3 regions of the Gordonia terrae genome follow, and region 3 is predicted to be linked to each of the others. Evidence: riboswitches for the same ligand, from Rfam matches in the RefSeq annotation. Region 3 holds a riboswitch; each other region holds the start of a gene.
The links. A riboswitch is a leader RNA that binds a small molecule or an ion and turns the genes downstream of it on or off. The one in region 3 is predicted to bind cobalamin.
Positions count from the first base shown of each region.

Region 1: another riboswitch for cobalamin. It lies ahead of metE (5-methyltetrahydropteroyltriglutamate--homocysteine S-methyltransferase); the one in region 3 lies ahead of BCM27_RS09305 (CbtB domain-containing protein).
Region 2: another riboswitch for cobalamin. It lies ahead of cobN (cobaltochelatase subunit CobN); the one in region 3 lies ahead of BCM27_RS09305 (CbtB domain-containing protein).

Region 1 covers NZ_CP016594.1:4,135,656-4,146,197, forward strand. The annotation lists gene truA (tRNA pseudouridine(38-40) synthase TruA) at 1-729, opposite strand, end outside; gene rplQ (50S ribosomal protein L17) at 686-1,312, opposite strand; gene BCM27_RS18610 (DNA-directed RNA polymerase subunit alpha) at 1,394-2,446, opposite strand; gene rpsD (30S ribosomal protein S4) at 2,529-3,134, opposite strand; gene rpsK (30S ribosomal protein S11) at 3,156-3,563, opposite strand; gene rpsM (30S ribosomal protein S13) at 3,563-3,931, opposite strand; gene rpmJ (50S ribosomal protein L36) at 4,142-4,255, opposite strand; gene infA (translation initiation factor IF-1) at 4,374-4,595, opposite strand; gene BCM27_RS18640 (iron chaperone) at 4,845-5,189, shown strand; cobalamin riboswitch at 5,286-5,503, shown strand; gene metE (5-methyltetrahydropteroyltriglutamate--homocysteine S-methyltransferase) at 5,650-7,953, shown strand; gene BCM27_RS18650 (pyruvate carboxylase) at 8,045-10,542, opposite strand, start outside.
Region 2 covers NZ_CP016594.1:2,808,660-2,819,201, forward strand. The annotation lists gene BCM27_RS12730 (cobalt-precorrin-6A reductase) at 1-695, shown strand, start outside; gene cobJ (precorrin-3B C(17)-methyltransferase) at 648-2,255, opposite strand; gene BCM27_RS12740 (precorrin-8X methylmutase) at 2,258-2,881, opposite strand; gene cobG (precorrin-3B synthase) at 2,895-4,055, opposite strand; cobalamin riboswitch at 4,059-4,194, shown strand; gene cobN (cobaltochelatase subunit CobN) at 4,267-7,998, shown strand; gene BCM27_RS12755 (FxsA family protein) at 8,104-8,613, shown strand; gene BCM27_RS12760 (amidohydrolase) at 8,718-10,352, shown strand; gene lnt (apolipoprotein N-acyltransferase) at 10,349-10,542, shown strand, end outside.
Region 3 covers NZ_CP016594.1:2,047,063-2,057,604, forward strand. The annotation lists gene BCM27_RS09300 (ATP-dependent helicase) at 1-4,031, opposite strand, end outside; cobalamin riboswitch at 4,093-4,229, shown strand; gene BCM27_RS09305 (CbtB domain-containing protein) at 4,305-4,541, shown strand; gene BCM27_RS09310 (CbtA family protein) at 4,583-5,413, shown strand; gene BCM27_RS09315 (histidine phosphatase family protein) at 5,433-5,924, shown strand; gene BCM27_RS09320 (acyl-CoA dehydrogenase family protein) at 6,040-7,266, shown strand; gene BCM27_RS25940 (three-helix bundle dimerization domain-containing protein) at 7,315-7,656, opposite strand; gene ppk2 (polyphosphate kinase 2) at 7,793-8,626, shown strand; gene BCM27_RS09335 (cation-translocating P-type ATPase) at 8,692-10,542, shown strand, end outside.

The sequences.
Region 1 (10,542 bases), 2.1 Mb from region 3:
GACCAGCGAACGCACCATCGACCAGCAGAATGCATCCGCGCTCACCTCGCCGACCAGGACACCGTCGGAATCCCTGGTCCAGGCGAATCGCTGGAGATCCCGGATGGTCGTCGCACCCTCGCGCCGACGACAGAACGCCGCGAAATCGTTGAGGCCCAGCAACTCCGACGACGCCGCGTTCAGCGCGTCGACGTCGAGAGGTCGACGCCACGTGGCAGTCGTCCGTGCAACCACCGGCTCGGCACCCCACCGGGCATCGGTCAGGCGGTACCGGTAGTGACGGCGTAGGGCCGAGAACCGCGCGTCGAATTCGCCGGGCACCACCCGTGCCGCCGTCACCCGCACGTCGTCGGGACACATCTTCGCGAGACGTCCGACGAGGGTCGACGGATCGCCGCCGATCGATCTGGTCTCCAGCGTCGTCCGCGGGACATCGGCGTGTGCGACCTGCCCCGTCGCATGGACACCGGCATCGGTTCGGCCCGCCACGGTCAGGCGCACCGGCACCCGCAGCACCGTCGACAACCGGGTCTCGAGTTCCTCGCAGACGCTGCGCTGACCGACCTGCCGTGCCCATCCGGCGAAGTCGGTTCCGTCGTAGGAGATGTCGAAGCGGAGACGACAGAACCCGCCGGCACCGGGATCCGGGCCGACGGGTTCGGTCTGCGATTCTCGACTCAGTCGACTACTTCTTGTCGCCGTCGACGTCTGCTCCGGCTGCCTCGGCATCGGGAGCGGTCGCCGCGGTGGACTCGTCGTCGACCGCCTCGGCCACGGCCTCGGCGTTGGCGACCTCGGCATCGGTGGCGTCGGCCTCGACGGCCTCCACCACGTTGTCCGCGCCATCAGCCGAATCGGTATCGGCGACAACCTCTTCGGTGGCGTCGAGCTTGTCCTCGGCGGCCTTCTTGGAGGCGGCGACGCGGGTCGCGCGGCTGGCCTCGCTCGACGCGGTGGTCTCGCGCACCAGCTCGATCACGGCCATGGGGGCGTTGTCACCCTTGCGCGGCAGCGTCTTGATGATGCGGGTGTAGCCACCCGGACGATCGGCGAAGAACGGGCCGATCTCGTCGAACAGTGTGTGCACGACGTCCTTGTCACGGATGTCCTTCAGCACCTCACGACGGTTGGCCAGCTTGCCGGCCTTGGCGTGGGTGATGATCTTCTCCGCGTACGGACGCAGGCGCTTGGCCTTGGCTTCCGTGGTGGTGATGCGGCCGTGCTCGAAGAGCGAGGTGGCGAGATTCGCCAGCATCGCCTTCTGGTGGCTGGCCGACCCGCCGAGGCGGGCACCCTTGGTGGGCTTGGGCATTGTCTTCTCCTAGGAGGACCCCGCATCACTCGATGCGGAAGTCAGGGTTGGGCAGTGACAGCTACCGCCGCGTCGAAGCGACTACAGCTGCTCGGTCTCCGCGAAATCCTCACCGGAATCGGCGTCGAAGGACGCGTCTTCCGACCACGTGCCGGTGGCCGGGTCATAACCTGCGACCTGCGACGGATCGAAGCTCGCCGGGCTGTCCTTGAGCGACAGACCGAGCGCGTGCAGCTTGACCTTGACCTCGTCGATCGACTTCTGACCGAAGTTGCGGATGTCGAGCAGATCCGACTCGGTCCGGGCAACCAGCTCGCCGACGGTGTGCACACCCTCGCGCTTGAGGCAGTTGTAGGACCGGACGGTCAGCTCGAGATCCTCGATCGGCAGGCTGAACGACGCGATGTGGTCGGCCTCGGCCGGCGACGGCCCGATCTCGATGCCCTCGGCCTCGACGTTGAGTTCCCGGGCGAGCCCGAACAGCTCCACCAGGGTCTTGCCCGCCGATGCCAGCGCGTCACGCGCACTGATCGAGTTCTTGGTCTCCACATCGAGCACCAGGCGATCGAAGTCGGTGCGCTGCTCGACACGGGTTGCCTCGACCTTGTAGGTCACCTTGAGCACCGGCGAGTAGATCGAGTCGACCGGGATACGGCCGATCTCGGCACCCGACGCCTTGTTCTGCACGGCCGGAACATAGCCGCGGCCCCGCTCGACGACGAGCTCGATCTCGAGCTTGCCCTTGTCGTTCAGGGTGGCGATGTGCAGATCGGGGTTGTGCACGGTGACACCGGCCGGGGGCACGATGTCGGCGCCGGTGACGGTGCCCGGACCCTGCTTGCGCACGTACATGGTGACCGGCTCGTCCTCGTCGGAGCTGACCACGAGGCCCTTGAGGTTCAGGATGATGTCGGTGACGTCTTCCTTGACCCCGGCCACGGTGGTGAACTCGTGGAGCACGCCGTCGATACGAATGCTGGTGATGGCAGCACCCGGGATCGAGCTGAGCAGGGTACGACGCAGCGAGTTGCCGAGGGTGTAACCGAAGCCCGGCTCGAGCGGCTCGATGACGAACTTCGAACGGTCCTCGGCAAGGACTTCCTCGGTGAGGGTGGGTCGCTGTGAGATGAGCATTTCTTGGATATCTCCTTTGGCCGACCGCTATATGACGGCCTCGAGGGTGAACCGAACAGCTGCTGCTGTCGGGCGGTGTGTCTTACTTCGAGTAGAACTCGACGATGAGCTGCTCGGTGAGCGGTACGTCGATCTGAGCACGCTCGGGCACGCTGTGCACGAGGATGCGCAGGGTCGACGGCACGACCTGGAGCCAACCCGGGACCGGACGATCGCCGACGAGCTCCTTGGCGATCTGGAACGGGACGGTCTGCAGCGACTTCGGGCGGACGTCGATGATGTCGTACTGGCTGACGCGGTAGCTGGGCACGTCGACCTTCACACCGTTGACGGTGAAGTGGCCGTGGCTGACCAGCTGGCGGGCCTGGCGACGGGTCCGGGCGATGCCCGAGCGGTACACGACGTTGTCGAGACGGGTCTCGAGCAGCTTCAGCAGTTCGTCACCGGTCTTGCCGGTGCGACGGTTCGCCTCTTCGAAGTAGCGGCGGAACTGCTTCTCCATGACGCCGTAGGTGAAGCGCGCCTTCTGCTTCTCCTGCAGCTGGAGCAGGTACTCGCTCTCCTTGATCCGCGAACGGCCGTGCTGGCCGGGCGGGTAGGGGCGACGCTCGAACGCTGCGTCTCCACCGATGAGGTCGACGCGGAGACGACGGGACTTCTTTGTTGCGGGGCCGGTATAACGAGCCATGTCTTATCTCTTCCTTTCCCGCTAGACCCGGCGCCGCTTGGGCGGACGGCAACCGTTGTGCGGCTGCGGGGTCACATCGGAGATGGTGCCGACCTCGAGGCCGGCTGCCTGCAGGGAGCGGATGGCGGTCTCGCGACCCGAGCCCGGTCCCTTGACGAAGACGTCGACCTTCTTGACGCCGTGTTCCTGGGCCTTGCGCGCAGCGTTCTCGGCCGCGAGCTGAGCCGCGAACGGGGTGCTCTTGCGCGAACCCTTGAAACCGACGTGGCCCGACGATGCCCAGCTGATGATGTTGCCGCTGGGGTCGCTGATCGACACGATGGTGTTGTTGAACGTCGACTTGATGTGCGCGTGGCCGTGCGGGACGTTCTTCTTATCGCGACGGCGGGTGCCCTTCTTGGGGCCTGCGCTACGTGACTTCGGAGGCATTACTTCTTCTTCCCGGCGATGGTCTTCTTCGGGCCCTTGCGAGTGCGGGCATTGGTCTTGGTGCGCTGTCCACGCACAGGCAGGCCACGACGGTGGCGCAGACCCTGGTAGCAGCCGATCTCGATCTTGCGACGGATGTCGGCCTGCACCTCGCGACGCAGGTCACCCTCGACCTTCACCGAGGCTTCGATGTACTCACGCAGCTTCGAGACGTCTGCGTCGGTGAGATCCTTGGCTCGCAGGTCGGGGCTCAGGCCCGTTCCCTCGAGGATCTCCTTGGAGGTGGTACGCCCAACTCCATAGATGTAGGTCAGTGCGATCTCCAGCCGCTTCTCGCGGGGGAGATCCACACCAGCAACACGTGCCATGTGGCGGATTTCCTTTTCGATTCTCAGAGGTCTGCTCCCAGTCCGTCCCGCGAGCTGGTGCCGAACCGTGTGTCCGGCCTCGTGGGCTCCGGCCTCTGATCCGGAGGTAGGCGGTGACGCGTCTGTCGCCGCTGGTGTTGGGAGGTCCTTGTGTGTTCAGTTGTCGATCTTCAGTTGTTCTGACTCAAGCGACCCGGAGGGTGCGCGTGATCAGCCCTGACGCTGCTTGTGACGCAGGTTCTCGCAGATCACCATGACCCGACCGTTGCGGCGGATCACCTTGCACTTCTCGCAGATCGGCTTGACGCTCGGCTGAACCTTCACGTCAATCTCTCCTGCTCGGCTCGCCCGCGCGCACGCCGAAAGCGGCCGTGCACGTGGGTGTCGGTCTCCTCCCGAACGGATGTCCGGGAAGTCTGTCCCCGGCATCGCCGGGAAAGTCTCACTTGTAGCGGTACACGATTCGCCCACGAGCCAGGTCGTAGGGCGAGAGTTCCACGACGACCCGATCCTCGGGCAGGATGCGGATGTAGTGCTGCCGCATCTTGCCGCTGATGTGGGCGAGAACCTTGTGTCCGTTCTCCAGCTCAATACGAAACATCGCATTGGGCAGGGGTTCGATCACTCGACCCTCGACCTCGATGGCCCCGTCTTTCTTCGCCATGTCCTCCGCGATCCTGGCCGTGACCACGACATCCGGGTGATGCCGCGGCGCATCGGCCGGGTTGAATCAGTGTTTGTCCGTTAGGGTGTGGGCACCGGTCCGCGAGGACCTGCACCCGGTGTGCGCCGACCGGGCCCACGTGCTGACACGCTGATGCCCGGCACGCGATGCGCACCGACGATCCATGTTACGCGAACGAGCAGGCCAGGCCAAATGCGTGCTCAGCGCCACGGAGAGAGGCCGCACCGGATGGGCACTGTCGACGACTATCTCGACGGACTCGACCCCGCCGACCGCGAGGTGGTCGGACGCATCTACGACGTCGCCCGCACCGCGGTCCCCGACACCACTCAGGGCAAGGGCTACGGCATGCCGGCCCTGACATATCGCGGGAGCCCGCTCCTCTCGGTGATGCGCACCAAGAAGCACATCGGTCTGTACCCGTTCAGCCCGGAGGCGGTCGACGCCGGGCGGCCGTTCCTCGACGGTTTCGACGTGGAGAAGGGCACCGTTCGGTTTCAGCCGGGGACTCCTCCTTCCGACGATGCGATCCGCGCGATGATGTCGTTTCGGCGCGATCAGATCGACGGCTGACCGCCCGAACGTCGAACTACCGGTGTTCAGCGGGTCGACTTTGCTGGGCTAGGGTCGATGACGCATGTGGTTCGCCGCGTCGGGGGTCGTTTCAGCTCTCCGTCCGCGGCGTCGAGTCGCCGGCATCACGCCGGCGGACGAGAGGGAATCCGGTTCGAATCCGGAGCTGTCCCCGCAGCGGTATGCCGTAACGACCACCGTCATCAGCACTGAGCTCCGGCTTGGGAAGCGACGGTCAGTAGGAACTTCGATCAGAGGGATCTCGATCGAGAGCGACGGTGAGCCCGAAGACCTGCCAGGTGTACCGGACGCGCCGCGTCCGGTGGCTCGCCGCCTCGAGGATTGGGCGCAGGTCGAACCGGCGATCGTCGCGTGCCCCCTGCCGGGCGTGACGTGGGTCCGATCGATCTCCCCTGCTGGGCGGTGAACCATCCACCGTCAGTAGGAGAAGTCGACGTCCATGTCCGACACCGTCCGCCGCAGCTCCGCGGCACCGTTCACCACCACCGTCCTCGGCACCGCACGCATCGGCCCCCGGCGCGAACTGAAGAGGGCCGTCGAAAGCTATTGGTCCGGCCGCATCGACCGGACCGAGCTCGCCACGGTCGCGCAGCGCCTACGCAGCGAGCAGTGGGCCGAGCTCACCGAGGCCGGCCACGACTCCGTCCCGGTCAACACGTTCTCGTACTACGACCAGGTGCTCGACACCACGGTCCTCCTCGACGCACTGCCGCCGAGGTTCGCCGAGATCGACGATCGGCTCGATCGCTACTTCGCGGCGGCCCGCGGAACCGCCGAGGTGACCCCACTCGAGATGACCAAATGGTTCGACACCAATTACCACTACCTGGTCCCCGAGATCGGCCCGTCGACCACGTTCCGGTTGAATCCGGCGAAGGTGCTGGCCGAGGTCGCCGAAGCCGGGGAACTGGGTCTCCCGGCCCGCCCGGTGATCGTCGGCCCGGTGACGTTCCTGGCGCTGTCGAAGGCGGTCGACGGGGCGGGCGCTCCGCTCGATCGCCTCGACGAGTTGGTGCCCCTGTACCGAGACCTCCTGACGCGGTTGGCTGACGCCGGCGTCGAGTGGGTTCAGCTGGACGAACCCGTCCTGGTGACCGATGCCGCCGCGGGCCTGGGTCCGCGGACCGAATCGGTGTACAACGCCCTGGGCTCCCACGAGCGCCGTCCGGCCATCGCGGTGGCGACGTACTTCGGTGACGCCGGTGATCGGTTGGCACACTTGGCCCGGACGCCGATCGAGGCCATCGCGGTCGACCTCGTCGACGGCTCGGTCGAGACGGTGGCCGGCACCCCCGGCCTGGCCGACAAGCTGCTGATCGCCGGCGTGGTGGACGGCCGCAACGTGTGGCGCACCGACCTGGACCAGGCCGCGGCGACGCTGGCCACCGTGCTCGGTTCCGCCCGTTCCATCGCCGTCTCGACGTCGTGCTCGACCCTGCATGTCCCCTACACCGTGGACGCGGAGGACGAGCTCGACACCAACCTTCGCGGTTGGCTCGCGTTCGCGGCCGAGAAATTCCTCGAGGTGGCGGTGTTGTCGTCGGCGTTGCGCGAAGGCCACGCCGCGCAGGCCGCCGCCTTCGCCGAGAGCTCGACGGCACTGGCCAGCCGTGCCACCGACCCTCGTTTGCACAACGCCGACGTCCGCGCACGCCTGGACGCCGTCACCGATGCCGACGCGACGCGCGGCCCGGCCGATGATCGCCTCGCCGCCCAGCAGGAGCGGCTGGGACTGCCCCCGCTGCCGACCACCACGATCGGTTCCTATCCGCAGACCTCTGCGATCCGACTGGCGCGGGCCGCGCTGCGATCGGGCGAGATCGACCGCACCGAGTACGAGGACCGGATGAAAGCGGAGATCGCGGACGTCGTGGCGCTGCAGGAATCGGTCGGCCTCGATGTGCTCGTCCACGGGGAACCCGAGCGCAATGACATGGTGCAGTACTTCGCCGAGCAGTTCGAGGGATATTTCGCGACGGCGAACGGTTGGGTGCAGTCCTACGGCTCGCGGTGCGTGCGGCCACCGATCCTGTTCGGCGATGTGAGCCGGCCGAAGCAGATGACAGTCGACTGGATCACCTACGCGCAGACGCTGACCAGCAAGCCGGTCAAGGGCATGCTGACCGGCCCGGTGACGATTCTTGCCTGGTCTTTCGTTCGCAACGACCAGCCGCTGTCGGCGTCTGCCGATCAGATCGCGCTCGCCATCCGCGACGAGACCGTCGACCTCGAGAGGGCAGGGGTCGGGATCATCCAGGTCGACGAACCCGCTCTGCGCGAGTTGCTGCCGTTGCGTGACGCGGACAAGCCCGGGTACCTGGCGTGGGCCGTTCGGGCGTTCCGCATCGCGACCTCCGGGGTCCGCGACGATACACAGATCCACACGCACCTCTGCTATTCGGAATTCGGCGAGGTCATCGGAGCGATCGCCGACCTCGACGCCGACGTCACCTCGATCGAGGCGGCGCGGTCGCACATGGAGGTGCTCGACGACCTCGACGAGGCCGGCTTCCGTAACGCGGTGGGCCCGGGTGTGTACGACATCCACTCACCGCGCGTGCCCGACCAGGACGAGATCTTCTCGGCCCTGTCGTCGGCGCTGTCGAGCGTCGGCGCTTCCCGTCTGTGGGTCAACCCGGATTGCGGGCTGAAGACCCGCGGGACCCCGGAGGTGGTGGACTCGCTCACCAACATGGTGGCCGCGGCAACACGACTGCGCGAGACGATCCCGCTGTCCGGCTAGGCAGTCAACCGGCTCGACAAATGACCCCGGCCGTCGCACTCTCCCGTGAGTGCGACGGCCGCGGTCTGCAATACCGACTGCTTGTTGTGCGTCAACCGATCTCGACGAGCAGATCGCCAGGAGCGACCTGCGTGACCGAGTCGATCGCCAGCCGCGCGATCTTGCCGCCGACAGGCGCGGTGATCGTGGCCTCCATCTTCATGGCCTCGATGGTGCCGACGGCCGCACCGGCGGCGACCTCGTCGCCGACACCGACACTCAGCGAGACGACCCCGGCGAACGGTGCGCCGACGTGACGGGGATTGGACCGGTCCACCTTCTCCGCAACGGCCACCTCGGCGTCGACCGACCGGTCACGCACCTGCACCGGCCGCAGCTGTCCGTTGAGGATGCACATGACGGTGCGCATGCCCTTGTCGTCGGGCTCACTGATCGCCTCGAGTCCGATGAGCAACTCCACACCCGGTTCGAGCTCGACGCGGTGCTCCTCGCCGTACCGCAACCCGTAGAAGAACTGGTTCGCCGACAGTCGTGAGGTGTCGCCGTAGGTTTCTTGATGGTCGTCGAACTCCTCTGTGGGGCCGGGGAACAGGAGCCGGTTGAGGGTGTGCTGCCGCTTCGGTCCTGGCGTGTCCAGTGCCACCGAGTCCTCGGCCGACAGGCCCTCGGTCGACGCCGCGTCGGGACGGCCCTCGAGCGCCACGGTGCGGAGCGGCTCCGGCCACCCGCCGGCCGGGTCGCCGAGCTCGCCGCGCAGGAAGCCGACCACCGAGTCCGGGACATCGTGGGATCGCGGATCGGCGGCGAACTCTTCGGCGGTGATCCCCTTGCCCACCAGTGCCAGCGCGAGATCGCCCACGACCTTCGACGACGGGGTGACCTTGATCAGCCTGCCCAGCATGCGGTCGGCGGCGGCATAGGCTTCCTCGACCGCCTCGAACCGGTTCCCGAGCCCGAGCGCGATGGCTTGTTGCCGCAGGTTCGACAGTTGCCCGCCCGGGATCTCATGGGTGTACACACGTCCGGTCGGCGACGGCAGCCCGGATTCGAAGGGCGCGTATACTTTTCGCAGCGCTTCCCAGTATGGTTCGAGATCGCAGACCGCCTGGAGGTCGAGGCCGGTGTCGCGGTCGGAATGCGCGGCCGCGGCGACGATAGCGGACAGCGCGGGCTGGCTGGTGGTGCCGGCCAGCGCGGCGCTGGCGCCGTCAACCGCTGACGCTCCGGCCTGCCACGCTGCGAGATAGGTCGCCAACTGCCCACCGGGGGTGTCGTGGGTGTGCACGTGCACCGGCAGATCGAACTCCCGGCGCAACGCCGACACCAGCGTTGTCGCAGCAGGGGCACGCAGCAGCCCGGCCATGTCCTTGATCGCCAGCACGTGCGCACCGGCATCGACGATCTGCTCGGCCAGCCGGAGGTAGTAGTCGAGGGTGTACAGATCTTCGGCCGGGTCCGCCAGGTCGCCGGTGTAGGACATGGCCACTTCCGCCACCGCCGCGCCGGTCTCGCGGACCGCATCGATCGCCGGGCGCATCGCCTCGATGTTGTTGAGCGCGTCGAAGATCCGGAAGATGTCGATCCCAGTCGCCGTCGCCTCGGCGACGAACGCAGTGGTCACCTTCGTCGGGTACGGGGTGTAACCGACGGTGTTCGCGCCGCGCAGCAGCATCTGCAGACAGATGTTGGGCACCGCTTCGCGCAGCTGCGCCAGCCGATCCCACGGGTCTTCCTTCAGGAAGCGCAGCGCGACGTCGTAGGTGGCCCCACCCCAGCACTCCAGGGACAACAACTGCGGAGTCATGGCCGCGACATACGGAGCCACGGCCATCAGGCCGGTCGTACGCACCCTTGTTGCCAGTAACGACTGATGCGCATCGCGGAAGGTGGTGTCGGTGACGCCCAGCGCCGTCGAATCGCGGAGGTCATCGGCGAATCCCTGCGGCCCCGATGCGAGCAACCGCTGCCGCGATCCGTCCGGAGGCGATGCGAGCATCGCCCGGTCCAGGGTGGGTAGCTTGTCGCGCGGGTAGACCGTGGTCGGGCGCTCGCCATGGGGCTTGTTGACGGTGACATCGGCCAGGTAGGTCAGGATCTTCGTACCGCGATCGGCCGACGATCGTGAGGTCAGCAACCAGGGCCGGTCCTCGATGAACGAGGTCGTGACCCGCCCCTCGCGGAAGTCGACATCGTCGAGCACCGCCTGCAGAAACGGGATGTTGGTGGCCACACCGCGGATGCGGAACTCGGCCACCGCACGTCGGGCCCGTCGCGCCGCGGTGGCGAAATCGCGTCCTCGGCACGTCAGTTTGACGAGCATCGAGTCGAAATGACCGCTGACCTCCCCACCGAGTACCGCGCCACCATCCAGGCGCACCCCGGCACCCCCGGGACTGCGGTAGGCGGTGATACGCCCGACGGCAGGCCGGAAGTCGTCGGCCGGATCCTCGGTGGTGATGCGGCACTGCATCGCCGCACCGCGGATCTGTAGCCCGTCCTGACTCAGACCGAGGTCGTCGAGCGATTCACCCGAGGCGATCCGCAACTGCGCGGCAACCAGATCCAAGTCGGTGGTCTCCTCGGTCACCG
Region 2 (10,542 bases), 760 kb from region 3:
CGTTGGCCTCGACCCTGAGCGAGTCCGGCATCGGATTCATCAGTTCCCTTGCGGGCCGGGTGAACGACCCCCGTCTGCCCGTCGGCCCGGTGCGCATCGGCGGATTCGGCGGATCCGATGGTCTCCGGGGCTGGTTGCAGAGCAACCGGATTCAGGCCGTGGTCGATGCCACCCACCCGTTCGCCGCGACCATCACCCGCAACGCGGCGCGAGCCACGGCCGACGCGGGGCTACCGCTGCTGCGTCTGCGCCGCGATCCGTGGGTGCCCGGCGACTCCGACACCTGGATCCGTGTGCCCGACCTGCCCTCTGCCGCACGAGAAGTGGCCGCCCGGGGCGGGCGGGTCTTCCTGACCACCGGACGTCAGGACGTCGGGGTCTTCGCGGGGATCGAGTCGGCGTGGTTCCTGATCCGGGTCGTCGACGCCCCGACCGGAGCGCTCCCGCCTCACCACGAGGTGGTGCGCTCGCGCGGGCCCTACGACCACGCGTCGGAGTCGAGGCTGTTGCGCGACAACGACATCGACATGCTGGTCACGAAGAACAGCGGCGGGCCGCTGACGTCGGCGAAGCTGGCGGCCGCCGCCGAACTCGGGATCGAGGTCATCATGGTCGACCGGCCCGCCGAGCCCGACTCGGCGGTCGTCTCAGAGGTCGGGGCCGCCCGGGACTGGCTCGAGGCGCTGCTCGGCTGACTCGTCGGCAGTCTGATCGGTGGTGTCCACCGGACGGTGGCTGCGTGGCGTGAACACGAGCGGGCCCGCTGCGCGCTGCACGACCCGGGTCGCCGACGACCCGATGATGATCATCGTGCGCATGTCCACGACGGCAGGGTCGAAGTCCGCGACCGTGGTGATGGTGAGCTGCTGCTCCGGACCGCCGACATCTCGCCCGAGCACCACGACGCGGTCGGGCGACACCGTCTGGGTGAGCGTGTGCTGCAGGGCGCCGACCTGCCAGGTGCGGCTCGCCGACCCCGGGTTGTAGATGGCGATGACCAGATCGGCGCCGAGCGCGGCACGGACGCGTCGTTCGATGACCGACCACGGCTTGAGCCTGTCGGAGAGCGAGATGACCGCGAAGTCGTGTCCGAGGGGCGCGCCGACCGCTGCGGCGACCGCGGTGGCCGCGGTGACGCCGGGCACCACGCGGACGGGCACCTCGTGCCACCGCGGTTGCGCGGCAACCTCGGCGACTGCGGCGGCCATCGCGAACACGCCGGGATCACCGGAGGAGACGACGGCGACACGCGCGCCGCGTCGGGCGAGGTCGAGGGCGAATTCGGCGCGTTCGGCCTCCACCCGGTTGTCGCTGGCATGCACGCGCTGGCCCGGGCGGGGGGTGACGCGCTTGAGGTAGGTGGTGTATCCGACGAGGTCGGTGGCCGTGGCCAGCTCGGTGCGCACCTCCGGGGTGGTCCAGCTGTCGTGGCCCGGGCCGAGCCCGACGACGACGAGCTCACCGGGCACGGGTTCCGGCTCGAACCTCGGATTGTTGCGGCGTCCCGGGACGACGAGGATCGAGAAGTAGGGCACCTCCGCGGGATTCACGTCGGCGGCCGGGAGCACCCGTTCGACCGTCGTGGAGGCGCGCTCGACGTAGTACGCCTCGTCGAGACGCCCGGCCTCGCGGAGCGCATCACGCACCCGCTCGAAGGTCCGGCCGAGTTTCATCACGACGATCGCGTCCCCGGAACGGAAACGGAAGAGCAGCTCCGACGTCGACGCCGTACCCGGAACCACCGTGAGGGTCTCTTCGCCCTCGACGAGCGGGACTCCGGTGGCCGCCGACGCCGCGCTCACCGAGGTCACGCCGGGCACGATCTCGGCGTCGAAGTGCGGCGACAGCCGCTTGTGCATGTGCATGTACGAGCTGTAGAAGAGCGGATCGCCCTCGGCGAGGAGGACGACGTCACGCCCGGCCCGCAGGTGCACCGCGAGACGTTCGGCGCTCTCGGTGTAGAAGTCGTCGAGTGCGCCCTGGTAGCCGCCGGGGTGGTCAGTCGTCTCGGTGGTGACCGGGTACATCAGACGTTCCTCGGTCTGGCCCTCGCGCAGGTACGGCTCGGCGACCGACCTCGCGATGCTGTTGCCGTGGCGCGCAGAGTGATACGCGATCACATCCGCGGTGGTGATGAGGCGGGCGGCCTTGACCGTCATCAGTTCGCTGTCGCCCGGGCCGAGCCCGATGCCGTAGAGCGTGCCCTGACCCGACGTCTGTCCGGCGGCCGAGCTGTCCGAGTGCATGGGGGCCATCGTCATTCCTTCGGGGTCGCGAGCGCGTTGACCGCGGCCGCGGTGATCGCCGACCCGCCGCGCCGGCCCGTGACCGTGATGAACTCGAGGTCGTCGCGCTCGGCCAGGGCCGCGCAGGATTCGACCGCGCCGACGAAACCGACGGGTGCGCCGACGATCGCGGCGGGACGGGGCGCACCGTCGTCGATCATGTCGAGCAGCGTGAACAGTGCGGTCGGCGCGTTGCCGATCGCGACCACCGCACCTTCCAGGCGGGGCAACCAGAACTCCAGTGCGGCAGCGGTTCTCGTGGTCCCCAGCTGCTCGGCAAGAGTCGGGAGAGTGGGTTCGGACAGGTGGCAGAGCACCTCGTTGTCCGCGGGGAGGCGTTTGCGGGTGATGCCGGAGGCCACCATGTTGGCGTCGCAGAGGATCGGGGCGCCGGCCTCCAGCGCGCCGCGCGCGGCCGCCACGACACCGGGCGTCGCGATCACGTCGCGCGTCAGGTCGGTCTGGCCGCATGCATGGATCATCCGGACGACCACGGTCGCGACGTCGGGCGCGAACGCAGAGAGGTCGGACTCGGCGCGGATCGTGGCGAAGGACTGACGGTAGATCGCGGCGCCGTCTCGTAGGTACTCGGTCATGGTGCTGACGAGCCTAACGGCGCCGCCGTTCGTATCCGCCGTCGGGCGTGGCCTCCACCGAGAGGTGGGATTCGGCCGGCGATCCGCAGCCACGGGCGCAACCGACCCAGTGCTCGCGTTCGTCGACGGGGTCGCCGGCCTGCACACGGGCCATCAGGTCGTCCCGGACCGGGGCGTGGGCGGACGCGCACCCGGGCGCTCCGACGCAGCAGCTGACGGACGCCCAGGGCGACGCGGCGTCGAAGATCAGGCCCATCGGTGCGAGCACGCGGACGACCGTCTCGGCCACGCCCTCCCCTAGATCGCAGAGCAGGATCTCGCGGTCGGGCGTGAACACGATCGGCGCCTGGACCGCCGCGATGAACTCCGCCAGCCGGGCCGGCAACCGACCGAGTTCGACGACCGCGCCGAGCAGGACCGCGCCGTCGTCCTGGTCGAACCAGCCGACGATCGGCTCGCCGGGGGCGCTCGGCGTGGTGTCCGGGTCGTTGTCGATCACCGGGTCGAGACCCGACGCGACGAGGTCGGTGAGTCGACGCCGGGCGTCGGTGTCGAGGTCGCGGACCCGCCACGCGCCGGGAACGACCTGACCCAGGCCCGCTGCCACCGCGATCAGCGCGCGAACGATCGCCTCCGAACCACTCGCCGACCCGACGGCGACCCCGCCGATGCTGATGTTCGCCGCTAGTGGCGTGCGGGCCCGGATCACCGCGCACGCATCCGGGCGTCGGGCGGCGATGTCACCGCGGCCGTCGTCGATCCCGAACAGGAACCGGCCGGACAAGGAGGCCGCGGCCGGGTCGGCGCGTAGGGCGTCGTCGAGGGCGGCGGCGAGCGGACGCGCGTCGGCGATGCCGCCGATACGACCGGTCAGTGGGCTGAGCTCGATGTTGCGCACCTTGTCATGGGTGCTGCTCGGCGCGAGCCCGGCCGCGACGACCGCCTCGGCGACGGCCTCGACGTCGGTGATCCCGCGCAGCTGGAGGTTGCCGCGCACCGTCAGCTCCAGGTGTCCGTCGGCATGGTCGGCGGCCGCCCGGGCGAGCTCCTCCAGCTGATCCGGACGGATCCGCCCGCCCGGCAGCCGGACCCGGGCCAGTGCGCCGTCGGCCGCCGGATGCGTGTCGAAGACCCCAGGGCAACGGTCGGCGGCGGCCCGGGCTGGCTGGTTCATCCCACCAGCCTACGACCGGCGGGTGCGGTGGCCGTAGGCTGAACGCACCGCGAGCGGGCTGAAGCCGGTGCGATTCCGGCGCGGTCGCGCCACTGTGATCGGGGAGCCGGGATCGACCGGCCATCCGGGAGTCAGACCAGTCCCTCGCACTGCACCCGCCACCCACGGCACCGACACGCACCCGGGCGCGACAACCCGGCGAGGAGACACGATGATCCTGCTGCTCTCGACCTCGGACACCGATCTGCTCACGGCCTCGGCGGCCCATGAGGAGAACGCACCGTCGGGCAGTGCTCCGACGGAGGCGTCGGTGTCCTACCGCGGCGCAAACCCCTCTCGCATCCTGGTCGAGGACATCCCGCGACTCGCCGCCGACGCCGATCTCATCGTCGTACGCATCCTGGGCGGAGTGCGCGCGTGGGAGGACGGGCTCGCGGCGGTCGAGGCGACCGGCAAGCCCCTGGTCGTGTGCTCCGGCGAGCAGCAGCCCGACCCCGACCTGATGGCGCACTCCACCGTGCCGTCCGGTGTCGCCGCGCAGGCCCACGACTACCTCGCGGCCGGCGGCGTCGCGAACCTCGTGAACCTGCACCACTTCTTGTCCGACACCGTCCTGCTGACCGGCAACGGTTTCGAACTCCCGCAGCAGACGCCCGCGTGGGGCGTGCTGGAACGGACGCCTACTCCGCTCCCTGAGGTCCGAGGAGCGCACGCCGAGCCTTCTCCGCTCCCTGAGGTGCGAGGAGCGCAAGCGACGAGCCACGAAGGGCCCGACGCCCCCACGATCGCCGTGCTCTACTACCGCGCCCAGCACCTGGCGGGCAACACCCGCTACATCGCCGCGCTCTGCGACGCCATCGAGGCGAAGGGCGCGCGAGCGCTGCCGATCTTCTGCGCGTCGCTGCGGACCGCCCCCGACGACCTCCTCGAGATGCTCGGTACCGCCGACGCCCTGGTGGTCACCGTGCTCGCCGCGGGCGGCGCCACCCCGGCCACCGCGTCGGCCGGTGGCGACGACGAGGCGTGGAACATCGAACGGCTGGCCGCCCTGGACATCCCGATCCTGCAGGGTCTCTGCCTCACCGGGTCCCGCGCGGACTGGGAGGACAGCGACGACGGCCTGTCGCCGCTCGACGTCGCCACCCAGGTGGCGGTGCCCGAGTTCGACGGTCGGATCATCACCGTGCCGTTCTCCTTCAAGGAGTTCGACGACGACGGATTGCCCTGGTACCAGCCGGATCTCGAGCGCTGTGCCCGGGTGGCAGGCATCGCCACCGCGCACGCCCGGTTGCGTCGGACACCGGCCGCGGACAAGCGGATCGCGGTCATGCTGTCGGCCTACCCGACCAAGCACGCCCGGATCGGCAACGCCGTCGGACTCGACACCCCGCGCAGCCTCCTGCGCCTGCTCGATGCGATGCGCGCGGCCGGGTACGACATCGGACCGGAGTCCGGCCCGGACGCGATCCCCGGTCTCGCCGAGGACGATTCGGATGCGCTGATCCACCAGATCATCGCCACCGGCGGCCAGGATGCCGACTGGCTCACCGAGGAGACCCTCGCCGCCAACCCGATCCGCCTGTCGGCGCGCGATTACCGAGCGTGGTTCGACACCCTGCCCGAGGGACTGCGCTCGGCGGTCACCGAGCACTGGGGTCCGGCTCCGGGTGACCTGTTCGTCGACCGCACGCACAATCCCGACGGCGACATCGTCATCGCGGCACTGACCTTCGGCAACGTCGCGATCATGGTGCAGCCGCCGCGCGGCTTCGGCGAGAACCCGGTCGCGATCTACCACGACCCCGACCTCCCGCCGTCGCATCACTACCTCGCGTCGTACCGGTGGATTGCTGCGCACGACACCGGCTTCGGCGCCGACGCGATCGTGCACGTCGGCAAGCACGGCAACCTGGAATGGCTGCCCGGCAAGAATCTCGGCATGTCGGCGGACTGCGGCACCGACGCCGCCCTCGGCGACCTCCCGCTCGTCTACCCGTTCCTGGTGAACGACCCGGGGGAGGGGACGCAGGCCAAGCGACGTGCGCACGCGGTCCTCGTCGACCATCTGATCCCGCCGATGGCACGCGCCGAGTCCTACGGCGACATCGCCCGGCTGGAACAGCTTCTCGACGAGCACGCCAACATCTCCGCCCTCGACCCGGCGAAGCTGCCCGCGATCCGCCAGCAGATCTGGACACTGCTGACCGCGGCGAAGATGGATTCCGACCTCGGTCTGACCGAACGGCCCGACGAAGAGGTCTTCGACGACATGCTGCTGCACGTCGACGGCTGGCTCTGCGAGATCAAGGACGTCCAGATCCGCGACGGCCTGCACGTCCTCGGCGAGCCCCCGCGCGACGACGCCGAGGTCGACCTCGTCCTCGCCATGCTGCGCGCCCGCCAACTCTGGGGCGGCACATCGGCTCTGCCCGGCCTCCGCGAGGCTCTCGGACTCGTCGAAGACGGCTCGGCCGAGCGCGGTTCCGTCGACGCCGTAGAGGCGCAGGCCCGCGAACTCGTCGCCGCCTGCGCGAAGGACGACTGGTCGACCGAAGCAGTTGCCGGGGCCACCGCGGGACTGCCCAGCGCGGTCGGGGATGTGCTCACCTTCGCGGCGACCGAGGTCGTCCCGCGCCTGCGTCAGACGACCGGCGAGGTCCCGCGAGTGCTGCACGCACTGGACGGCGGGTTCATCCCGGCCGGGCCGAGCGGGTCACCGCTGCGCGGCCTGATCAACGTGCTGCCCACCGGACGCAACTTCTACTCCGTCGACCCGAAGGCGGTGCCCTCGCGGCTGGCGTGGGAAACCGGTCGGGCGATGGCCGACTCGCTGCTCGAGCGCTACCTGGCCGATCACGGCGCATACCCCCCGTCGGTGGGACTGTCGGTGTGGGGGACCAGCGCCATGCGCACGTCGGGTGACGATGTCGCCGAGGTGCTCGCGTTGCTCGGTGTCATGCCCGTGTGGGACGAGATGTCCCGGCGCGTCTCCTCGCTCGAGCTCATCGGGCTCGAGGAACTCGGCCGTCCCCGCATCGACGTCACCGTGCGCATCTCCGGCTTCTTCCGGGACGCGTTCCCGCACGTGGTCACGATGCTCGACGATGCGGTCGCGCTCGCCGCGGGTGCCGACGACGAAACCGACGAGCAGAACTTCGTCGCCGCCCACGTGCGTGCGGCGATGGCCGAACACGGCGACCGGCGTCGTGCCGCGATGCGCGTCTTCGGGTCCAAGCCCGGCACCTACGGCGCCGGCATCCTGCAACTCATCGACTCGCGGGACTGGCGCAGCGACGAGGACCTCGCGCGGGTCTACACCGAATGGGGCGGCTACGCCTACGGACGCGACCTCGACGGTGTGCCCGCGGTCGCCGACATGCGCTCCGCGTACAAGCGGATCGCCGTGGCGGCGAAGAACACCGACACCCGCGAGCACGACATCGCCGACTCCGACGACTACTTCCAGTACCACGGCGGCATGGTCGCGACCGTCCGCGCGTTGACCGGCTCCTCGCCCGAGGCCTACATCGGCGACAGCACCCGGCCCGACTCCGTCCGCACCCGGACGCTGTCGGAGGAGACCAGCCGGGTGTTCCGCGCCCGCGTGGTCAACCCGCGGTGGATCTCGGCGATGCAGCGCCACGGCTACAAGGGCGCCTTCGAGATGGCCGCCACGGTCGACTACCTCTTCGGCTACGACGCCACCACCGACGTCGTCGCCGACTGGATGTACGAGAAGCTCACCGAGTCCTACGTCCTCGACGAGACCAATCAGCAGTTCATGCAGCAGTCCAATCCCTGGGCGCTGCACGGCATCGCGGAACGGCTGCTCGAGGCCGTCGAACGCGACATGTGGCGCGAGCCGCCGGCCGAGCTGCTCGACGCCCTGCGCAACGTCTTCCTGCAGACCGAGGGCGACATCGAGGGCCGCGGCGAGGACTGAACCTCTCGAAACCCCCTCGGGAGAAAAATCGGGCACTCGTTCGTTACCGATGCAGACCCTGACGTCAACGGGTGCCGAAGGGCACCGAAGGACAGGTGAAGCATCATGGCTCTCCGCTGGTTCGCGGCCTACGCCGTACTGGAGATCGCCGCATTCGTCGCGATGGTCATGACCCTCGGGTTCGGCTGGGCGGTGCTGATCAGCCTCGCCGCCGTCGTCCTCGGGGTCGTGGTCCTGCGCTGGCAGGGCCGCAAGGTCTTCGGCGAGCTGCAGCGGGCGTCCCGGAACGAGGTCGACGCCCGTGCACCGCTGGCCGACACCGCGCTCGTCGCCGTGTCGACCCTGCTGCTGGTCATCCCGGGTGTCGTGTCGACCGTGGCCGGGACCCTCCTGCTGTTCCCGCCCACCCGTCGGGTGATGCGTCCGGTCGTCGTGGCCGTCGGCGCGCGCCGGGTCGCGACCGCGATGGACCGGGCCGGGGTCTACGCCACCGGCGTCTACGGCGCGGGACGTGGCGCAACCGTCGTCGAGGGCTCCGTCGTGGAATCCGACACGCCCGGGCCGGGGTCGGCCACCACGCCGTTCGGGACCCGGGGCCTCCCACAGGGCCGCTGAGCCCGTTCTGTACTGCGTCGACTGGCGACACCGCCCGGGATCCCGACGCCCGGCAACCGGACCCCTCGCCACCCTTCACCGACGGCAAGGCACACTGAACGATCGTGGCAACCCAACTGCTTCTCGGCGGCGCCGTGTACTCGCCGGCCGCCCCCGACGCGACCGCGATGGCCGTCACCGACGGAATCGTCGTCTGGGTCGGGACCGACGACGTCGGACGTGCGCTTCACCCCGACGCCGAGGTCATCGACCTGGGCGGACTCTTCGTCAGTCCGGGCTTCGTCGATTCCCATGTGCACCTGACCTCCACCGGACTCGGGCTCGATGGATTGACCCTCAACGAGGCGTCGAGCCGCACGCATTGTCTGCGGCTCGTGGAGAAGGCGGTGGCCGCCGAATCCGCGCACGAGGGAGGCGACCTCATCTGGGGTCTCGGCTGGGACGACTCGACCTGGGCGGGTGCCGAACCCGACGACGGCAGGTTCCCGACGACCACCGAGCTCGACGCCGTGGTGGGGACGAGACCGGTCTATCTCGCCCGGATCGACGAGCACTCGGCGGTGGCGTCCACCGCGCTTCGACGCCTCATCCCAGACCTGGCCGGCGCCGTCGGGTACCACCCGGAGGAACCGCTGGTCGCCGAGGCGCACCACCTTGTCCGGGGCGCTGCCCGGCTCCTCGTGACCGCCGCACACCGTGAGCGTGCCCAGCGTCGTGCGCTGGACGGGGCCGCGGCCCACGGTGTGGTCGCGGTCCACGAGAACGGCGGACCCGACATCAGCGGTATGGACGACTTCTTGGCGCTGGCCGAACTCGACCACCCCGTCGAGGTCCGGCGTTACTGGGGACAGGCTGTCACCGACGCCGACCACGCCCGCGAACTGATGTCGATCACGCGGGCCGACGCCCTGGGCGGCGACCTGTTCATCGACGGCGCCATCGGCTCGCACACCGCGTGGCTCACCGAGCCCTACACCGACGATCCGCACACCCACGGCATCAGCTATCTCGGCGCCGAGGCGATCCGCGACCACCTGCGGGCCTGCACGATCGCGGGCATCCAGGCAGGCTTCCACGTCATCGGCGACGCCGCGACCGGTGTGGTCGTCGGCGCCCTCGCCGACCTCGCCGACGAACTCGGCACGCCCGCGCTCGCACGGTGCGCACACCGGCTCGAACACGCCGAGATGGTCACCGCCGCCGACGCGGAGGTCCTCGCGCGCTGCGGCGTGATCGCCAGCATGCAACCGCTGTTCGACGCCGAATGGGGCGGACCGGGCGACCTGTACGACGCCCGTCTGGGCGCACCCCGTGCGGCAACTCTCAACGATTTCGCGATGCTGGCCAGAACCGGAGTCGCCCTGTCGTTCTCGTCGGACGCACCGGTCACCGCGATCGACCCGTGGTCGACGATCCGTGCTGCCGTGCATCACCATCAGCCGGCCAACGCGATCTCGGCACGCGGCGCCTTCGCCGCGACGACCCGTGGCGGCTGGCGGGCCGGGGGAGTCAACGACGGCGTGACCGGCACCCTCACGCCCGGCGCCCCCGCGAGCTACGCGGTGTGGGAGGTCGACGACCTCGTCGTCGCCGGATCCCACGAGAAGGTCCAGCGCTGGTCGACCGATCCGCGGTCGCGGGTCCCGGCGCTGCCGGACGTCTCGCCGGGGGCCGAACTACCGCGCTGCGTACGCACCGTGCACCGGGGCCGGACCCTGTACGACCGGGACGCCGGATGAGTCCGCCGCAGGTCTCCCGGTCCTGGCTCGCACAGACCGGAACCGCCGTGGCCGCGGGCGTCGCCATGTGGGCGGCCTTCCCGCCGCGCAACTGGTGGTTCCTCGCCGTCCTCGGACTCGGCCTCCTGTTCGCCGCGCTGTACGTCGGGACGCCCCGGGTGCGCACCGCCGCCTGGATCGGTTTCGTCTT
Region 3 (10,542 bases):
CCGTACCGGGTGAGCAGTTGGTCGCAGAGGCCCTGGGTGGCGATCGTCGGTTCGGTCGAGGGGTGGTGGAGGGCGAACCAGCGGCCGCTCGCGGTCGGGGACACCGGCGGTGACGTGGAGTGTTCGGTCAGGTACCGGGCGGACAGACGACCGGCGCGGAGGCGGGGCGCCCGCCCCCGTGCGCGATGAGCCGGGGCCGAGCGAGGGGCGGACGGGTTTCGTCGTGGCTGCAGGAGGGCCCGGACGGGCGCGAAGCTGTCGTTGCTGACCTGTCCCGCCCACACCAGGTCCCACAGAGCGGTCTCGATGTCGGCGGCAGGCGTCGTGGTGCCGGTGCTGATGTCGGCGGCGATCTGTGGGAAGCGCAGTGCGCCGCCGGGTTCGAGTGCGGCCGTGACCCCGTCGTGCACCGGGGTCGTGTCGATCTCGTCGGCGTCGGGCAGCGTGAGGACGGCGACGTCGGCCGGATGCAGCGCGACCCACCCGTCGGAGTTGCCGATCCGGCCGTGCCCCGACCAGATCACCTCGCCGGCGCTGAGCAGTTCGTCGAGCATCGGCGGCGCGTAGTCGGAGACCCGCGCGGGCAGGACCAGTGACTCCCATGCCGACGCCGGGAGCGGGAATCCGGCGAGCTGGTCGATGACGGTCGCGACCCCGTCCACGCCGCGCAATCGGGTCCCGGGCGAGGCGTGCTGCCAGTCGAGGAGAAAACGGGTGAGGACGTCGGTGCCGACCGGAGCGACCTCGGCGCGGCTCGCCGCGAGGGAGCCGCGTCGGATCTGCCCCAGCACGTCGGTGTGGCACCACTGGCCCTCCCGCGGAGTGGTGTCGCCACCCTCCGGCAGGAAATCGCCCTCGACGACGCGTCGTTCCGAGGCCAGGCGGTTCAGGGTGTCGCGCACGACCCCGGTCGCGATGCCCAGCGCCGCGGAGGCCTCGGGCACGCTGAACGGCCCGTGGGTACGGGCATACCGGCCGATCAGGTCCCCGACCGGATCGGGGACCGGTTCGAGAAAGGCCGCCGGGATACCCAGCGGTGCAGGGACTCCCAACGCATCCCGCAACCGCGCGGTGTCGTCGATTGCGGCCCACAGCGCGCGCGAGTTGTGGTTCACCGAGATGATCTGGCCGCTGCGGTGCAGCTCGGCGAGGACATCGGTCGCCGGCTCGTCGCCGCGGTACCGGGCCTCGACCTCCTGGGTGGTGAGGGGTCCCAGCCACCGCAGCAGGTCGACGACATCCTCGGCGTCGCGGGCCTGGCGTTCGGGAGACAGGCGTTGGAGACGGGCGATCACGTCGGCGATGACGGCCGGATCGAGGAGTTCGCGGAGGTCGACGCGACCGAGGAGTTGTGCCAGCAGGCTGGTGTCGAGCGAGAGCGCGGCCGCCCGGCGCTCGGCGAGCGGGGCGTCGTCGGCGTACATGAACGCCCCGACGTAGCCGAACAACAACGATGCGGCGAACGGTGACGGGCTCTGTGTCTCGGTCTCCACGACCCGGATGCGGCGTGTGCGGATGCGGGTCAGCAGATCGAGGAGGGCGGGGAGGTCGTAGACGTCCTGCAGGCACTCGCGGACGGCCTCGAGCACGATCGGGAAGTCGGGGAACTTGGAGGCGACGGACAGCAGTTGGGCGCTGCGCTGGCGCTGCTGCCACAGCGGAGCGCGCCGTCCGGGGTCGCGTCGCGGCAACAACAGTGCGCGAGCGGCGCATTCGCGGAACCGGGAGGCGAACATCGACGAATCCGCGAGACCGTCGGTCACGAGCTGCTCGACCTCGTCCGGGTCGAGGAGGAACACGTCGGCGCCGGGCGGGGCGTCGTCGGTGTCGGGCATGCGCAGGATGATCCCGTCGTCGGAGGCCGTGGTGGCACCCTCGATGCCCAGGGTCTCCAGCAGGCGCTGCGAGATCGCGCTCGCCCAGGGTGCGTGGACACGTAAACCGTAGGGGGAGTGCAGGATCACCCGCCAGTCGCCGAGCTCGTCACGGAACCGCTCGACCACCAGGGTGCGGTCGGTGGGGAGGTGTCCGGTCGACTCCCGCTGCTCGGCGATGAGGGTCTCGAGGTTGGTGCGGGCGTTGTCGGTGAGGCCGAGGCGTGCGGCATGGTCGTCGAGCTTGCCGGGGTCGGCGATCGCACCGGTGAACGCACCGATCGCGGCGCCGAGTTCGGCGGGGCGTCCGATCGCGTCGCCGATCCAGAACGGCAACCGGCCCGGCTGACCGAACGCGGGGGAGACCAGGACGCGGTCGTGGGTGATGTCCTCGATCCGCCAGCTGGTCGCGCCGAGTGCGAAGACGTCGCCGACACGCGACTCGTAGACCATCTCCTCGTCGAGTTCGCCGACGCGCGTTGCCTTCTCGCCGACCATGAACACACCGAAGAGGCCGCGGTCGGGGATGGAACCGCCCGAGGTGACCGCGAGCCGCTGCGCTCCGCGCCGGCCGGTGATCACCCCGGCGTCGCGGTCCCAGTTCACCCGCGGGCGCAGTTCGGCGAACTCGTCCGACGGAAAACGACCCGCGATCAGGTCGAGGGTCGCGTCGAAGACGCCCCGGCCCAGTTCGCGATAGGGCGCCGCGCGGCGAATCACCTCGTACCAGTGGTCGACCTCGAGGTCGTCGACCGCGGCGGCCGCGATGGTCTGCTGGGCGAGGATGTCGAGGGGATTCTGCGGGACCTTGATCTCCTCGATCGCCCCGTCGAGCATGCGGCTCACCGTCACGGTGCAGTGCAGGAGATCGGTGCGGTGCTTCGGGTACAGGATGCCCTGGCTGATCTCGCCGACCTGGTGGCCGGCGCGGCCGATGCGCTGCAGCCCGCTGGCCACCGACGGCGGGGACTCCACCTGGATCACGAGGTCGACCGCGCCCATGTCGATGCCGAGTTCGAGGGAGCTGGTCGCGACGACGCAGGACAGGCGCCCGGCCTTCAGGTCGTCCTCGATCTGGGCGCGCTGCTCCTTGCTGACCGAGCCGTGATGCGCGCGGGCCAGGACGGGTTCGGCGCCCGAGCTCGCGCCGCTGCCCATGACGAACGCGGGGGCGCCGCCGGCGACCGACGGATTGCCGGTCGGTTCGGCCGGCTGCCCGTGGCGTTCGGCGTGGATCTCGTTGAGCCGGGCGGTGAGTTTCTCGGCGAGGCGCCGGGAGTTGGCGAACACGATCGTCGCCCGGTTGGCCTCGATCTGGTCGACGATCGAGGCCTCGACGTACGGCCACAGCGACCCGGCGGTCGGGGAGAACGCGTCGTCGAGTGCGGCGGGGTCGGCATCGGACACCGGGGGTGGGATGTTGGCCATGTCCTCGACCGGGACATCGACGCGGAGGTCGAACGTCTTGTCGGCCTTGGGCTTGACCACCTGACACGGCGCGGCGCCGGACAGGAACCCCGCCACCACCTCCGGCGGCCGGACGGTCGCCGACAACCCGATCCGCTGCGCGGGCTTCTCGAGCAGCTCGTCGAGTCGTTCGAGGGTCAGCGCGAGGTGCGTACCGCGCTTGGTGGCGGCGACCGCGTGCACCTCGTCGACGATGACGGCCTGGACGCCGGTGAGGCTCTCTCGCGCGGCCGACGTGAGCATCAGATACAGCGACTCCGGCGTCGTGATCAGGATGTCGGGCGGTGTCTTGACCAGTGCGCGGCGGTCCGCGGCGGAGGTGTCACCGGACCGGACGCCGACGGTGATGTTCGGTTCGGGCAGGTTGAGCTCCTGAGCCGCCCGCGTGATGCCGGTCAGCGGGGCCCGCAGGTTGCGTTCGACGTCGACGGCCAATGCCTTGAGCGGCGAGATGTAGAGGACCTTGGTGCCGGCGGGCCGCGAGTCCGGGTCGGCGGCGAGGCGGTCGAGGGCCCACAGGAACGCGGCGAGGGTCTTGCCCGATCCGGTGGGGGCGATGACCAAGGTGTGCGAGCCGTCGGCGATCGACGTCCACGCACCCTTCTGCGCGGCGGTGGGAGCGGTGAAGGCGCCGGAGAACCACCGTCGGGTGGGGGCGGTGAAGCGGTCGAGCACCGAAGCGCGGGGCATCTCTCCACTATGTCTCACGCGTACGACAGAACGCGGTATAGAGTCATCCCACGCCTGTGCGGGGAATCCGGTGAGAGTCCGGAACGGTCGCGCCACTGTGAACGCTGCCCATATCGACACCGTAGATATGTCGACGCGGTCGACGTGTCGACATATCGACGCGGTCGATGGTGACGGGGTGACGTGAGTCAGGATGCCGTGCCGGCGTGTAGCAGTCCTCCGGACTGCTACACCACGACATCTCCGACGCGAGATCGGCGAAAGGACCCCACCATGACAGCTCCCCGCACTGTTGCAGCCGTACAGGCCGCCCCGGCCCGTGCCCTGCCCGTACCGAACCTGTCGGTCGCGAGTGCAGCCCTCTGGCTCAGCCTGACCGTGCTCCTGGCGGGTCTCGCCTACTACTTCCTCGGGTACGACCAGGGCGTCGTGTCCGTCTTCGGCTCCGACACCCACGTCCACGAGTTCGTGCACGACGCACGCCACTTCCTCGGCTTCCCCTGCCACTGAGCCGGCCTGACCGGCCGTATCCCACAGGAAGCCAAGTACATATGGAGAAGAAATTCATCGGCGCCGGCCTGCTCGCAGGTCTGATCGCCGGAATCGTCTCGTTCGTGTTCGCCCGGTTCTACCTCGAACCGGTCGTCGCCAAGGCCATCGACTACGAAGGCGCCCGCTCGGAGGCCGAGGAGGCACTGGCCCACGCCGCCGAACCGGGTGGCCACACGCACGGTGAGGGCGGCGAGCTGTTCACGCGGGCCATGCAGGAGAACCTCGGCGCCGGTGTCGGCAACGTCGTGTTCGCGGTGTGCATGGGTGCGTTCTTCGCGGTGGCGTTCACGGTGCTCTGGAGTCATCTCGGCAGTCGCCATCCCGCGACCGACCCGCGCGCGGTCGCGGGTGTGCTCGGCGCGATCGGTTTCGTCGCCGTGTTCGCCGTGCCGTTCTTCGCCTACCCGGCGAATCCGCCCGCCGTCGGCGACGACGACACCATCGGCGAGAGAACCGGAGCCTTCCTCACCATCAGTGTGGCGTCGGTGATCCTGGCCATCGCGGCCGTGGTCCTGGCGTTGTGGCTGCGTCCGCGGATCGGCGGATTCGTCTCGGCCGTCGCCGCTGTCGCCGCCTACCTGGCCGGCGTAGCGATCGTGCTCGCGTTCCTGCCGTCCTTCGCCGAGGTCCCCGAGCCGGTTCGCAACGACGCCGGTCAGATCGTGTTCCCGGGCTTCCCCGGTGACGTGATCGGGGACTTCCGGGTCTACGCCATCGCCAACCAGGTGATCCTGTGGACGGTTCTCACCGTGGTGTTCGCCCTGCTGCTGGGGGCGATGGCGCGCTCGCGTACCGCCGACCGCGCCCCGGCGGTCGCCGCCCAGCACTGAGGCGGCGATCGTTTCGCGCATGCAGATCATCACCGCCGGTCGCACCGGCCCCAATCGGTCGGTGCGATTCGGCGGTGATCAGGTTCTGGACGAGCGGGGCCGCCGGGACGTGCTCCGCCTGGCCGCGACTTCCACGCGCACGGTCGGCAGTTGTGGTCCGGAGATCGCGACCCGGGAGACCGCCGAACTCCTGGGTGCCTCCGACGCCCTCGTCGACGACGCCCTGCGGACGCTGGACGTCGGAGCGTGGGCAGGCCGCACTCCGGAGGAGATCGATCCCGTCGAGCTCGGCGCGTGGTTCGCCGATCCCGGTGCCCGGCCACACGGGGGCGAGAGCCTTGCGGATTTCGTCGGCCGCGTCCATCTCTGGCGCGACGGCCGCTCCGGGCTCGCCGACCGTTGGGTGGTGGTGGCGATGCCGGTGGCCCAGGCCCTGCTGTGCCCGGGCGTGGAGCGGTTCTTCGCCCACGAGGTCCGCCCGGCGACCATCTACACCTGCGCAAACACCTGATAGGAACAGATTCGCGACGGCGTACCTAGACATCGGCAGTGACTCCTGACACAGTTGGGGACGACAAAACTGAAACATGTTCGCCCCGGGCGGACACCGGTCTGGGAGTGTGACGATGTTCGAGTGGTCCGATGAAGATCTGATGGTTCGGGACGCCTTGCGGGCGTTCATCGACAAGGAGATCCGGCCCCATCTCGACGAACTCGAGTCCGGCGTCCTGCCGCCGTACGACATCACCCGCAAGCTGTTGTCGAGCTTCGGTGTCGATGCCATGGCCAAGGATGCGCTCGAGAAGGAGCTCGAGGCAGAAGCCAAGGGCGAGAAGAAGAAGTCCTCCGGCGATGGCGGCGGCATGGGCGGATCGATGTTCATGATGGTCAACATCGAGCTCGCGGGTGTGTGTCTGGGCCTCGTCGCGTCGCTGGGAGTGAGCATGGGGCTGACCGCCTCGACCATCCGCGGCAAGGGCACGCTCGCGCAGAAGAAGCGCTGGCTGCCCGAGTTGGTGACCATGGAGAAGGTCGGCGCCTGGGCGATCACCGAACCCGACTCCGGGTCGGATGCGCTCGGCGGCATGAAGACCACGGTTCGTCGTGACGGTGACGACTACATCCTCAACGGGCAGAAGACCTTCATCACGAACGGCCCCTACGCCGACACCATCGTCGTGTTCGCCAAGCTCGACGACGGCAGCGGAACGCCGATGCGCGACCGCAAGGTGCTGTCGTTCGTGCTGGACAAGGGTATGCCGGGGCTCACCCAGGGTAAGCCGTTCAAGAAGATGGGCATGATGAGTTCGCCGACGGGCGAGCTGTTCTTCGACAACGTGCGCGTCGGCAAGGACCGACTGCTCGGCGAGACCGAGGACACCGGTTCGGACGCGCGCGGATCCGAAGGCGCCAAGGCCGGTTTCACCGCGGAGCGGGTCGGGATCGCCGCCCTCTCGCTGGGCATCATCAACGAGGCGCAACGGCTTTCGATCGACTACGCGAAGAACCGCAAGCTGTGGGGCCAGGAGATCGCACAGTTCCAGCTCATCCAGCTCAAGCTGGCCGAGATGGAGGTCGCGCGCATCAACGTCCAGAACATGCTCTTCAGTGCCCTCGAGCGGGGCAGGGCGGGCAAGCCGCTGAGCTTGTCCGAGGCGTCGGCGATGAAGCTGTACTCGTCCAAGGCGGCCACCGACGTCGCGATGGAGGCGGTGCAGTTGTTCGGCGGCAACGGTTACATGGCCGAGTACCGCGTGGAACAGCTTGCGCGCGATGCCAAGTCGCTCATGATCTACGCGGGGAGCAACGAGATCCAGGTGACCCATGTCGCCAAGGGGCTGCTGCGGGGCTGACGAACAGGCCCGGTCGTGTCGGACCATGCCGACACGATCGGGCCGGGTTCAGGCGACCTCGTCGGCGCGCACCTCGGGCGCCCGCGGCGTGGTACCGGGCGTCGGCGACACAAGCGTCAGGTGGTCCGGCTGTGCCAGGAAGTCCTCGATGTCGCGTCGAGCCGCCTTTTCGATCAGCAACGGCACGAAAATCCTGACCTTGCAGTCGGCGAACCGTCCGTGAATGGCGCGCACACGAGCGTTGATGTCATCGACAGTCATAACCGGAAACCGTGCGATCAGGCGACGAATCACCTGTTCGACTTCGAGCATCTCCTCAACCCGAGCCATTGGCACATTCTGCGGGAAAACCTTTGCGGCTGCCGGCTCATCGGGGAAACGATTGGTCACGATCGAGCATGCGACGGTGTGCCCCGTACCGGCCACGACAATTGCGCGTCGTCTTCGTCGGTTACCGCGCGGATGTCTCGGACGTGGCACAGAATGACCAGTTAGTCATTCGGTCCAGCCACGGGAGCGTACGGCCATGCCTGATTTCTCATCGTCCTCGGGTCAACTCCGAGGCCCGGATCACGACGGCCCGTCGGGCCCGATGTCGGGCAAGAAGTACCGCAAGCATCTCGAACCGCTGCACGCCGAGTTGGTCGCCATGCAGGAATGGGTCCGTGCGACCGGGGCGAAGGTCTGCATCGTCTTCGAGGGCCGGGACACGGCGGGCAAAGGTGGTGTCATCAAGGCGATCACGGCCAGGGTGAGCCCGCGGGTCTTCCGCGTGGTCGCGCTGCCCGCTCCCACCGAACGGGAGAAGTCGCAGATGTACCTCCAGCGGTACATTCCGCATCTGCCCGCGGCGGGCGAGGTCGTCATCTTCGACCGCAGTTGGTACAACCGGGCCGGTATCGAACGAGTGCTCGGGTTCTGCACGGAGAAGCAGGCCCACCAGTTCCTGGAACAGGTGCCCACGGTAGAACGGTCGATGGTCGAGTCGGGGATCATTCTGCTCAAGTACTGGCCCGAGATCAGCGAGGAACAGCAGACCCTTCGCCTGCAGAGCCGGATCGACGATCCGCGGAAGATCTGGAAGCTGTCCGACATGGACCTCGCGTCCTACAGCCGCTGGTACGACTATTCGCGGGCCCGCGACGAGATGTTCCGGTTCACCGACACGGGCTGGGCGCCCTGGTATGTCGTCTCCACCGACGAGAAGAAACGGGGTCGGCTGAATGTGATCGAGCATCTTCTCGGTCAGGTTCCCTACACGCCGCTCGAACGTCCCCGGATCGAACTGCCGAAGCGGCAGAAGGCCAAGGGCTATCGGCCACCCGAGCAGGCCCTGCACTGGATCCCGACCCCGTATTGACGACCCGATACCGAACCGCAGTCGAGTAGTCACCACACCGCCCGAGCCCGAGGCAGGAGAGTTGTATGGCCATCGCACGCCCGCCGTCGTCACCGGAACGTCGGGAGGACGACGCCCCCGCACCGGCCTGGCACGTCCAGGATGTCGAATCCGTCGTGTCGGCGCTCGAGTCCGACAGCACCGGTGGACTGTCGTCGGCCGAGATCGACGACAGACGGACGCGGTATGGCGACAACGTGATCGCCGCAGAACCGGCCCCGTCGGTGGCCGCACTGGTGCTGCTGCAGCTGAAGGACCCGATGAACCTGATGCTGATCGCCGTGGTGATCGTCAGCCTGGTGATCGCGGAGGTCTCGACCGCGCTGGTGGTCGCCGCCCTGGTGGTGCTCAACCTGGTGCTGGGCACTCGGCAGGAGCTGAAGGCCCGGGCCAGCGTGGACGCTTTGGCGCGGATTCAGGTTCCGCAGGCCCGCGTGGTCCGGGGTGGAGTCCTGGTCGAAGTGCCAGCGGCGCAACTCGTTCCCGGGGACATCGTGCAGCTCGAAGCCGGCGACTTGGTGCCGGCCGACGGACGTCTGGTGCGGGCCGCCACGCTGGAGACCCAGGAGGCCGCGCTGACCGGCGAGAGCGCGCCGATCCCGAAGGACCCCGCCGCACTCACCGATGTCGAGCTGGCCCTGGGTGACCGCAGCAACATGCTCTTCCAGAACACCTCGGTCACCCGCGGCACGGCGACGATGGTCGTCACCGAGACCGGGATGCGGACGCAGATGGGGCAGATCGCGTCGATGCTGTCGGCGATCGCCCCGCAGCGGTCACCTCTGCAGCGCGAGCTGGATTCGCTCACCAAGATCCTGGGCGTGATCGCCTGGACCGCCGTGGCGATCATCGTGGTGATCGGGCTGGTGCGCGGACAAGACCTGGCGACGGTGATGCTGCTCGGTATCTCGATGGGCATCTCGGCGATTCCCTCCGGTCTGCCCACTTTCGTGCAGGCGATGCTCGCCTTCGGGGCACGGCAGCTCGCGGATGCGAAGGCGGTCGTCAAGAACCTCACCGACGTGGAGACGCTCGGCGCTACGAGTCTGATCAACTCGGACAAGACCGGGACGCTCACCATGAACCAGATGATGGTGCGCTCGTTGTACTTCCACGGTCAGTGGTTCGCCGTCGACGGTGAGGGCTACGGCAAGACCGGGAGCATCACCCAGGCGGCGGGCGAGCCGGTTCCCGACTTCACCATGCTCGCGTACGGACTGTGCCTCGACAGCGACGCCACCGTGTCGGACGCCGGCGCCGTCATCGGCGATCCGACCGAGGCGGCGCTGATCGTGCTGGCAGCCAAGATGGGGGTCGACGCGCCGCTCACCCGCCAGACCTATCCCCGTCTCGCCGAGGTTCCGTTCGACTCGGCCTACAAGTTCATGGCGACGTTCCACCGGCTGCCGGTGGACGGCACCGTCCGTTTCGTCGAGATGGTCAAAGGCGGTCCGGATGTCGTGTTGAACCGCTGCCGCTGGGCGTTCCGCCCCGGACGGGAGATGGTGGAGCTGGCGGAGGTCCGGGCCGAGATCGAGGCGGCCAACGAGCAGATGTCGGCCGAGGGCCTACGTGTGCTGGCCTTCGCCGCGCGCGTGCTCGACGGCCGGGAGGCCGAGGTGACCGCCGACCCGATGGCGTTCGTGGACGATCTCGTCTTCGTCGGGATGGTCGGGATCATCGACCCGTTGCGTGCCGAGGCCGTCGACGCCGTCCGGACGGCGCACGCCGCGGGGATCGATGTGCGGATGATCACGGGGGACCACACGGGAACCGCGTCGGCGATCGGTGCGCAGCTGGGACTCGGTCCCGGGGCCATCAGCGGTACCGAACTCGCCGCGATGTCCGATGAGGAACTGGCCGAGGCGCTTCCGCGG